3 regions of the Vibrio sp. V30_P3S12P165 genome follow, and region 2 is predicted to be linked to each of the others. Evidence: predicted binding sites of a transcription regulator. Region 2 holds the regulator's gene; each other region holds the start of a gene.

Region 1 (3,290 bases), on a different contig from region 2:
GAATTTCGTGATGAAGAAGTGCGTAAAAAGGCGATTGAGAACTTAAAGAAACATAACATCGATGCTCTTGTGGTAATCGGTGGTGACGGCTCTTACATGGGAGCCAAAAAACTGACTGAAATGGGTTTCCCTTGTGTCGGTGTACCGGGCACGATCGATAACGATATTGCCGGAACCGATTACACCATTGGTTACCTTTCTGCGATTAACACCGTTATTGATGCGATTGATCGTCTGCGTGATACCTCCTCTTCTCACCAGCGTATCTCAATTGTAGAAATCATGGGCCGTCACTGTGGTGATCTGACGCTGATGTCTGCGATTGCCGGTGGCTGTGAGTATGTGATTACGCCTGAAACTGGTTTGGATATGGAGGAATTGATTTCTAATATTCAAGATGGAATATCTAAAGGCAAAAAGCATGCAATCATTGCATTGACTGAGCTCATGACCGATGCCAGCCAGTTGGCAAAAGAAATTGAAAAAGCAACCGGACGTGAAACTCGGGCAACGGTTTTGGGCCATATTCAACGTGGCGGGCGACCAACCGCATTTGACCGTATTTTAGCTTCCCGCATGGGGAACTACGCGGTGCATCTCTTACTAGAAGGTTACGGTGGCCGTTGTGTCGGTATCCAAAAAGAAGAGTTGGTTCACCATGACATCATTGAAGCGATTGAAACGATGAAACGCCCTGTGCGTCAAGATCTATTCAAAGTCGCAGAAGAGCTATTTTAAGTTCTCGCTTGATTTGTGATGACTTATAAAAAGACCGCTCAGGCGGTCTTTTTTTATCGGAGTGAGTTAACGCCATTCGGTTATAAAATAATTTCTCGCACTTCAGGATCTTTGCGTTCTAAATAGTGGGTGGATTTAATTCGACGAATCGTACGACAGCGGCCACGAATCAATAGTGTTTCAGTGGTGGCTATATTGCCTTGGCGAGTGATGCCTTCTAGTAGATCCCCTTTGGTGATGCCGGTGGCGGAAAAAATCACATTATCACTGCGTGCCATCTCTTCTAGGGCGAGAACTTTATTGGCTTCTACCCCCATTGCTTGGCAGCGAGCCAGTTCTTTCGCACCCCAAATGCGGTTATCTTCTGTTTCTCCTTTCACTTGATGACGAGGTAAAAGGCGACCTTGCATATCGCCATCTAAAGCACGGATCGCTGCAGCAGAGACGACGCCCTCAGGAGCCCCTCCGATACAGTACATGGCATCAACTTCGCTGTCTGGCATGCAGGTAAGGATAGAGGCAGCAACATCACCATCGGGAACGGCAAAGACGCGCACCCCCATTTGCTGCATTTCGTTGATCACTTGATCATGGCGAGGTTTTGCTAAAGTAATCACGGTGAGTTGATTGAGTGGTTTATTTAAGACGCTAGCAATATTGGTCAGGTTTTCAACTAATGGCTTAGTTAAATCAATACAGCCTTTAGCACCAGGGCCAACCACTAATTTTTCCATATACATATCAGGGGCTTTTAAAAAGCTATCTTTTTCTCCGACCGCAAGCACGGCTAAAGCGTTGGATTGTCCCATCGCCGTCATGCGGGTCCCTTCGATGGGATCGACCGCGATATCCACTTCATCGCCACCTAACCCGACTTTCTCACCGATATAGAGCATTGGGGCTTCGTCAATTTCGCCCTCTCCAATAACGATTTCACCTTTAATGTCGACTTTATTTAATAACGTTCGCATGACTTCAACGGCAGCGCCATCAGCGCTATTTTTATCACCACGGCCAAGCCATTTATAACCAGCTAATGCCGCACCTTCAGTTACTCGAGAAAAGGCCATTGCTAAATCGCGTTTCATGATCACTCCAAGCTGAGATTTGAAAGAGGGAAAAATGTGCGCGGATTTTAGCACACTAATAAGAAAACGTTTGCTATTTACTAAGCTTGGGAGTTGCAGTGGATCAAAATCAGGTATAAAAACCCGTATTTAGCCTGCTTTTTTATCAGAGAAAAGTAGCAATGTGAGTCTCAAGTAAAATTATGAGTTTTTTTTAGCCAAATGATGAGTTAGATCGAATATAGTGAGTGTTTCTCTGCGCTCGGCTGAGTAGAATGGAGCGATAAAGTGAAGATTGTTCACTCAACTGAATCAATGAAAGGGTAAGTAGCATGTCTTTTGAAGTACTAGAACAGCTAGAAGCAAAAATTCAAACGGCGGTTGATACAATCGCTTTACTGCAAATGGAAGTCGAAGAGCTGAAAGAAGAAAAACAGCAGCTAGTGACTGAGGTGCATGAGCTAAAATCCAGCCGCGAAGCACTAGAGCAGAAAGCACAACAAATGGAACAAGAACACACACAGTGGCAAGAGCGTATTCGCAGCTTGTTGGGTAAAATGGAAGAGGTTGAGTAAGGATACTGCCGTTAGCGGTTACATGCTCAATCAATAAAAAAACACGTCGACTTGAATCGGCGTGTTTTTTTATCACTCGCCATTTTTTAGCGAGGTCTTACCCCTAGGGTATGACAGAGTGCATAAGTCATCTCGGCACGATTGAGAGTATAAAAATGGAAATCTTTCACGCCTTCACGGCTCAGGATGCGGATCATATCGATCGCTTGGCTCGCGCCGACCAGTTGACGAGTCACGGGATCGTCATCCAAGCCATCAAACTGTTTTGCCATCCATTGCGGGACTTTGACATGATTTTGCGCAGCAAAGCGAGAGGCTTGCTTGAAATTAGAAACGGGTAAAATACCCGGGACAATTTCCACATCAATGCCGGCGGCGACACAGCGATCACGAAAGCGTAAATAACTTTCCACATCGAAGAAGAACTGAGTAATGGCTCGATTTGCTCCGGCTTCGACTTTACGTTTTAGGTTAAGGAGATCGGCTTGAGCACTTTTGGCTTCAGGATGAACTTCTGGAAAAGCGGCCACCGAAATATCAAAGTCATGGCGAGATTTTAGCAAAGCCACTAAATCAGCGGCATACATCTCTGGTTTACCGCCACCGAGAGGAATGTCACCTCGTAGTGCAACGATACTTTGAATACCGTTGTGCCAATAGTCATCAGCGATGGTGATTAATTCATCGCGGCTGGCATCAATACAGGTTAAGTGTGGTGCGGCAATCAGCCCTGTTTGTTCTTTAATGGCTTTAATAATCGAATGAGTCCGGTCACGTTCGCCAGAATTGGCACCATAAGTGACAGAAACAAATTTAGGGTTAAGATTTTTTAGCCGATGCACCGAATTCCACAATGTTTCTTCCATTTTGGGAGTGCTGGGTGGGAAAAATTCAAAAGAGACATTAATAT
Region 2 (3,290 bases):
GACAATAATTAGCCCTACGCAAGTTGGTTGGGTATACAACTCGCTGAGGGACTAATTATTGTTTGAGTGCTGAAAAGCATGAAGAGAGTGTTTTTAAGATAAACGCTTAATAAGTTCCTCGCGTCGCGAAAGCGGAATGACTGACCAGTGCTTTCTTTCAATTGCGCCTTCTAATGCCCACAATAGCTCTAGGCTAACTTCGCTGGAATGGCTTTGTTGTATCGCTTGATAAGCAGCTAGTGCGCCTTGTTGATGCAGTTGTTCAACGGAGTTGATGCCGGCTTTTTTCAACATGCGCTCAGTGGCTAGTCGTAAATTTGGTAAATCTTTCAGCCGTTCTGGTTTTGATTGCTCTTGGTTGTCTCGTTCAAGTTGAGCAATTTTTAAAGCGGATTGTGCCTCAGATAAGATGAATTGCGGATCTGACCAGCTCGTTTCAGGAAAAGCATAATATTTGGTCACAACGGGGAACCCTTTTTTTGTATACACATAGGGTTGATAACCTTGTTGTTTAAATTTGGCGGCTAATTTATCGTTTGCTCGTATATGCAGTTGGTTATTAACCACTAACGCAAACATCGTGTCATTAGTAAAAATGCCAAAACCACCAAACATTGAACGCGATTTGATACGGCCAAGTGGCTCAAAAAGTCGCATTGAGTCTTTTAATACGGGTTTATCCATGTTGTAAATCTCGGTGTATTAACTAATTCGCCACCAAATCAGGTCCGAGAGACTAGCAAAAAACTGCTAAAAGATGTCAATAAGAAGTTAACTTCCTGTCTATGCAGTTTAGCCATCGGCAACCCCGCTACCTACCACATTCGGGTTTAGGCCGGAGGCTTTGCGTCCCACCCTTTCAGATGGTTTGCCCTGTGCGTGACATACTGTATTCCGAGTATTACCTCAGAATACGGATGATAAAGTCATTAAAACTGAACCGTTGTCACTTTTCATTTTTTTGAAAATGTGACTCTGGTTCGATTTTTAGTGATTTTAATCGGTTTAGTTACGCTTATCCATCATTTTTTGGTTAAGTCTCGTACCGTATCGCGTTCAACAATTTCTGGATGCATTTCAAATGTACGGCGTTCGTGTTCTTTATCTTTAATTCGTTCCAGCAGTATTTCAAAGGCATTTTTACCGACTCGGCGTTTGGGCTGGTGAATGGTAGTTAATGGTGGCGAAAAATATTCAGCAAGTTCAATATTATCGTATCCGATAATGGACATGTCGTCAGGAACTCTAACTCCACGTTGTTGTAAACGGCTGATTAAGCCAAGTGCCATCGTATCATTAAAACAAAATACAGCGGTTGGGCGAGTATCCATGGCGAGAATTTTATCGGCCGCTAAAACGGCGGTATCACATTCAAAGTTACCTTCTAAAATCCAATCATCATTAACGGGAAGGTTCGCTTCGGCCATGGCACGACGAAATCCAGTAATCCGTTCTTGGCAAGCGGCTTTGACAAAATGACCACTAAGACAAGCGATAGCTTTATGCCCTTTCTCAATCAGATACTTCGTTGCGAGATAACCCCCTTCTTCTGAGTTATCAATGATCTTATCCGCTTGAGATGTTTCTGGCCCCCAATCCATAATGACTTTAGGAATGTCTGGGTGGCTTTCGAGCATTTCCAGTAACTCTTCTGTTAAGTCAGAGCACATGACCAACATGCCATCGACACGTTTTTCTGCCAACATGCGAATGTAGTCACGTTGTTTTTCATAAATCCCACCGGTATTACATAAAATCAATGTATACCCTTGGCGGTAGCAATAACTTTCAACCCCATCAATCACTTCAGAAAAGAAAAGATTGGTTGATTGCGTGACGAGCATACCAATTGTACGTGTTGTGTTGCATTTTAAGCTCCTTGCCACCGCGCTTGGTGCGTAGTTCAGTTGCTTAACTGCTTCGAGTACTTTTTCTTGTGTCGTTTCTGCAACAAAACGGGTTTTGTTGATCACATGAGATACGGTCGTTGTGGATACACCCGCTAAGCGTGCAACGTCTTTAATCGTAGCCATAAATTTATCCTATCAATGACTGCTGGAGCCGGCATAGGCTTTCACTTCATTGAGTGCAGCAGTAGTTATACCCAGGCTTCCCTCTGATAGGGGCATTCGGCGTTATGATGCGATAGGCGATGTTGATTTTATGATACTGGCTGAGAAAAATAGCCATTTTGCCTGTTGCTTGACGATAACGCTTCATGATTTGGGCACCGGCTTTAATTAGCCTAAAAGTAATAAAAAAACAAAAACCGCTGTTAAATAGCGGCTTGATTTTTACATTCATCTTGTCAGTAGCGAGCAAGATTTTAGACTGCAACGACTCAACCCGCAATGAAATTTAGCTTAAATATGCATTATAACCATACAAAATTGTCAGTAAACGTAGCAATTTGTGAGCAAGAGCCGTGTATCTTGATTTGCTGGTTTATTGGTTATTGAGTATCACTGAGTTCAGCGTTGTTATGCTGACTGACCCAATCTCGCATTGATTGCCACATCAGTCCCATCGTTTCAAACCAATAGCGCTCTGTTTGTTCTAGATATTTGGCTTTGGGAATGTATTTATCCCAAGCTTGACTCACCTTCGTTTGGGCTAGGTAGTTGGTCGGAGCAGGGATAGGCGTGAGTCCAACAGAGTGAAATTCATTCATCGCTCGTGCCATATGACTTGCAGAAGTGACAAGAACCAGTTTTTTATGCTGAACAAAAGCAGCAGCTTGCCGCGCTTCTTCCCAAGTATCTTGTGCGGTTTCCAGTAAAATAATATCAGATTTTGACACACCAAGCGCGAGAGCCACCTTGGCGAGCATTCTCGCATGGCTAAATTCAGTACCACCGGCATAGCCTGATAAAATCAGCTTAGCGCCAGGGTACATGTGTAAAATACGGATGCCTTCCGTTAAGCGCATCAATGCCGTTCGAGTTAACTCCGAGGTGGGTGGAATCGTACCATCCACAACATGGCCATTGCCAAGCACCATCACATAATCAACGGAACCGTCGACGGGCAGAAACGCGCTGTATTGACGCTCTAAAGGCATTAAGAGGCGGCTAGAAAGGGGTTGAAAGGCAATTAAAAACAGACCGCTCAATGCAAAGAGCACCACAAGACAGCCTGTTTTACGTTTGGCGGTAAACATGATTAACATTAAACCGACAAAACCAATGATCAGCAGTGCTGGCAAAGGCATCAGAAGCGAGGAAACGATTTTTTTCAGCTCAAACATAAACAAAATAGTCCGAAAAAACAGCACTTGATAGTAAAATCAG
Region 3 (3,290 bases), on a different contig from region 2:
TAGGAAGCGAGCGCAAACCAAATCTTTTCATGCTGCGGTATACTATCTGGGATTCTCGCAACCATTCGTCGTAAGTATTCAACACCACCGCGAACCGATTGCTCAGGATTGAGTCGATTGGTTACCCCGACACTGCGTGCTGTGGGTAGTGTGAGCATCATCATTCCTCTCACTCCTGTTGGTGATTTGGCGCTTGGGTTCCAATGTGATTCTTGATAGGCCACGGCAGCAATCAATCGCCAGTCAAATTCTTCTGAGTATTTTTGAAATAAGGGTATCCATTTAGGTAGACGAGTGTCTAAAGCTCGAATAAACGCTCGAGTATCAACGTAATCGAAATTACCCACATGACCGATATACTTCTCCTCTAGTGAAGCGAGTGCACCAGATTGCTTTAATGTACCAAAAAACTCAATCACTAATGCATAGAGACTTTCATCATCAGAGCGACGCATAAACCAAGAAATAGGCTGATCTTCCGTCATTTCAAAAGCGGTCGCAATATCTGGATAAATGCGCTGTGATAGCGATATCTCCACTGAGTCAGCCATGGTAAAGAGTAACTCACCTTTAGAGACTTGTTTGAGAAGCTCACTGACATCGGCATTATTGTCGATTTGATATTTAAAATCAGGCTGTGATGCTTTAATCGCCGCTAAGGTACTGGTGAAGTGAGTATCATTGACAATTTTAAAAATGGGTTGCTGACTATTTTGTGCCAGCAGTTCATCTTGTTTGGCTAATAATTGGTTAATGTTGCGAGGACGCCATTGGCCGGGTTTATATACCACTTGCTGAGACACATAGTAGTAAGCAGGCCCGGCGCGGTACTCTTTTAAACGAGATTCCGATTGGCTTAATCCTGCTGCGATAATATCAATCTCACCATTGTTAAGGGCGGGGAAGAGGCTAGAAAGCCGGTAGGCCGGTTTCATTTCTAACCGAACCCCTAATTCACGGGCAAACTCACGCGCCAGTTCATAATCAAGCCCTGATGGGCCTTCAGGGCCAATATAGTAAGATAATTGATTATTGAGCGTGCCAACCCGGAGAACACCGCGAGCGCGAATTTGCTCCAATTCACTTTGAGGATCAGAGTCAATTTGACAACCCGCCATCAAGAGTGTGAGGCAAATAAGCCATAAGTTGCGACCAAAAGACGCGCCAGGGAATACAGTCATTAATTCGAGATCTCTTACATCAATTACTGCCTTTATACCAAACCCCAGCGTCAAGGCAAAGTTTAGACGTTATTCTTTGCGTGATGAACAGATGAGAGTGTTTGAAATGTGCCATCATGCAAATTTAACAAAAAATGACGCAAACGGTTGCTTTTGGTGTTACGTCACAAAAAGAAATCCTTTATAATGCCCACGCAATGACGAGGTGACACTGGCATAGGTTTTATTAAACACCACTAACGTATTGTAATTAATTGAATTTATGCCAATTTCATCTTAATCACTTGTATATAGAGACCTAAGCACATGAGAATTTTGCGTGGCTCCCCGGCGCTTTCTGAGTTTCGAGTTCAAAAATTGCTTGAAACATGTCGTGAACAAACCCTACCAGTGACTGGCATCTATGCTGAGTTTATGCATTTTGCTGATCTAAAAGCAGAGTTAGAGGCTTCTGATCTGAGTAAACTAGAGAAGCTCCTAACTTACGGTCCCACTATTCAAGAGCATCAACCGCAAGGTTTGCTTCTGCTGGTTACTCCTCGTCCTGGGACGATCTCACCTTGGTCTTCTAAAGCAACTGATATTGCCCACAATTGTGGTTTAACTCAAGTCAAACGGCTTGAGCGAGGAACCGCTTATTATATTACCAGTGAAGAGCCTTTGTCGGAGTCGCAACGGACAAAACTCGCTGCGCTTATTCATGACCGAATGATGGAAACGGTATTTACCGAACTGGATGCCGCAGCGGCTCTATTTCGTGTGGCTGAACCCGCCCCCATGTCTCAAGTCGATATTTTGACGGGAGGCCGCACTGCACTTGAAGAAGCAAACGTTTTCCTTGGGCTGGCGTTAGCGGAAGATGAAATAGATTATCTGGTTGAAAGCTTTATTAAGTTAGGGCGTAATCCTAATGATATTGAGCTAATGATGTTTGCTCAGGCTAATTCAGAGCATTGCCGCCATAAAATTTTTAATGCCGATTGGACCATCGACGGGGTTGAGCAGCCCAAATCACTGTTCAAGATGATTAAAAATACCTTCGAAGTGACGCCAGATCATGTGCTGTCTGCTTATAAAGATAACGCAGCAGTGATGACGGGTTCAAAAGTGGGTCGCTTTTTCCCGGATCCCAATTCTCGTCAGTATGGTTATCATCATGAAGATGCACATATCTTAATGAAGGTTGAAACCCATAACCATCCAACCGCTATTTCACCTTGGCCGGGAGCGGCTACTGGATCTGGTGGTGAAATTCGTGACGAAGGCGCAACCGGCATTGGTGGTAAGCCGAAAGCTGGGTTGGTGGGTTTTACCGTTTCTAACTTACGTATTCCTGGGTTTGTTCAACCATGGGAGAGTGATTTTGGTAAGCCAAGCCGAATTGTTTCGGCATTAGACATTATGCTAGAAGGCCCTTTGGGGGGCGCAGCATTTAATAACGAATTTGGTCGTCCGAACTTATTAGGGTACTTCCGTACTTATGAAGAGAAAGTCACCTCGCATGCCGGGGAAGAGGTGCGAGGTTATCATAAGCCGATCATGATCGCAGGGGGGATGGGAAATATTCGAGCGGAGCATGTACAGAAAAAAACGATCCCCGTCGGTGCTAAATTAATTGTATTAGGTGGCCCTGCGATGAATATCGGCCTTGGTGGTGGTGCTGCCTCATCCATGGCTTCCGGTCAATCAGCAGAAGATCTCGATTTTGCTTCAGTTCAACGTGAAAACCCAGAAATGGAGCGTCGTTGCCAAGAGGTGATCGACCGCTGCTGGCAAATGGGCGAGGCTAACCCTATCGCCTTTATCCATGATGTCGGTGCTGGTGGCATTTCAAATGCACTGCCTGAATTAGTTAATGATGGCGATCGTGGTGGAGTCTTCCAATTGCGTGATGTACCGAATGATGAACCCGGCATGAGCCCACTGGAAATCTGGTGTAATGAGTCACAAGAGCGCTATGTGATGGCGGTGTCTCCTGAAAATATGCCGGTGTTTGATGCGATATGCCGACGTGAACGTGCTCCTTATGCCGTGGTCGGTGAGGCCACTGAAACGCGTCATTTGACGCTGGAAGATAGCCATTTTGATAACACGCCGATTGATATGCCC

The links. Region 2 encodes PurR, which represses purine synthesis genes. Its sites were predicted from a motif close to TNANGNAAACGTTTNCNTNA; they were not measured.
Region 1: a site for PurR is predicted at 1,885-1,904, ahead of glpX (class II fructose-bisphosphatase). Genes of this name have one in related genera too.
Region 3: a site for PurR is predicted at 1,317-1,336, ahead of purL (phosphoribosylformylglycinamidine synthase). Genes of this name have one in related genera too.

What each region holds. Positions count from the first base shown of each region.
Region 1 is NZ_WXWH01000060.1:57,744-61,033, reverse strand. It holds gene pfkA (6-phosphofructokinase) at 1-738, shown strand, start outside; gene glpX (class II fructose-bisphosphatase) at 819-1,826, opposite strand; gene zapB (cell division protein ZapB) at 2,138-2,380, shown strand; gene metF (methylenetetrahydrofolate reductase) at 2,467-3,290, opposite strand, start outside.
Region 2 is NZ_WXWH01000030.1:191,223-194,512, reverse strand. It holds gene CAG57_RS06525 (TfoX/Sxy family DNA transformation protein) at 94-684, opposite strand; cyclic di-GMP riboswitch class I at 799-883, opposite strand; gene purR (HTH-type transcriptional repressor PurR) at 1,023-2,033, opposite strand; gene elyC (envelope biogenesis factor ElyC) at 2,453-3,274, opposite strand.
Region 3 is NZ_WXWH01000046.1:103,009-106,298, reverse strand. It holds gene mltF (membrane-bound lytic murein transglycosylase MltF) at 1-1,181, opposite strand, end outside; gene purL (phosphoribosylformylglycinamidine synthase) at 1,488-3,290, shown strand, end outside.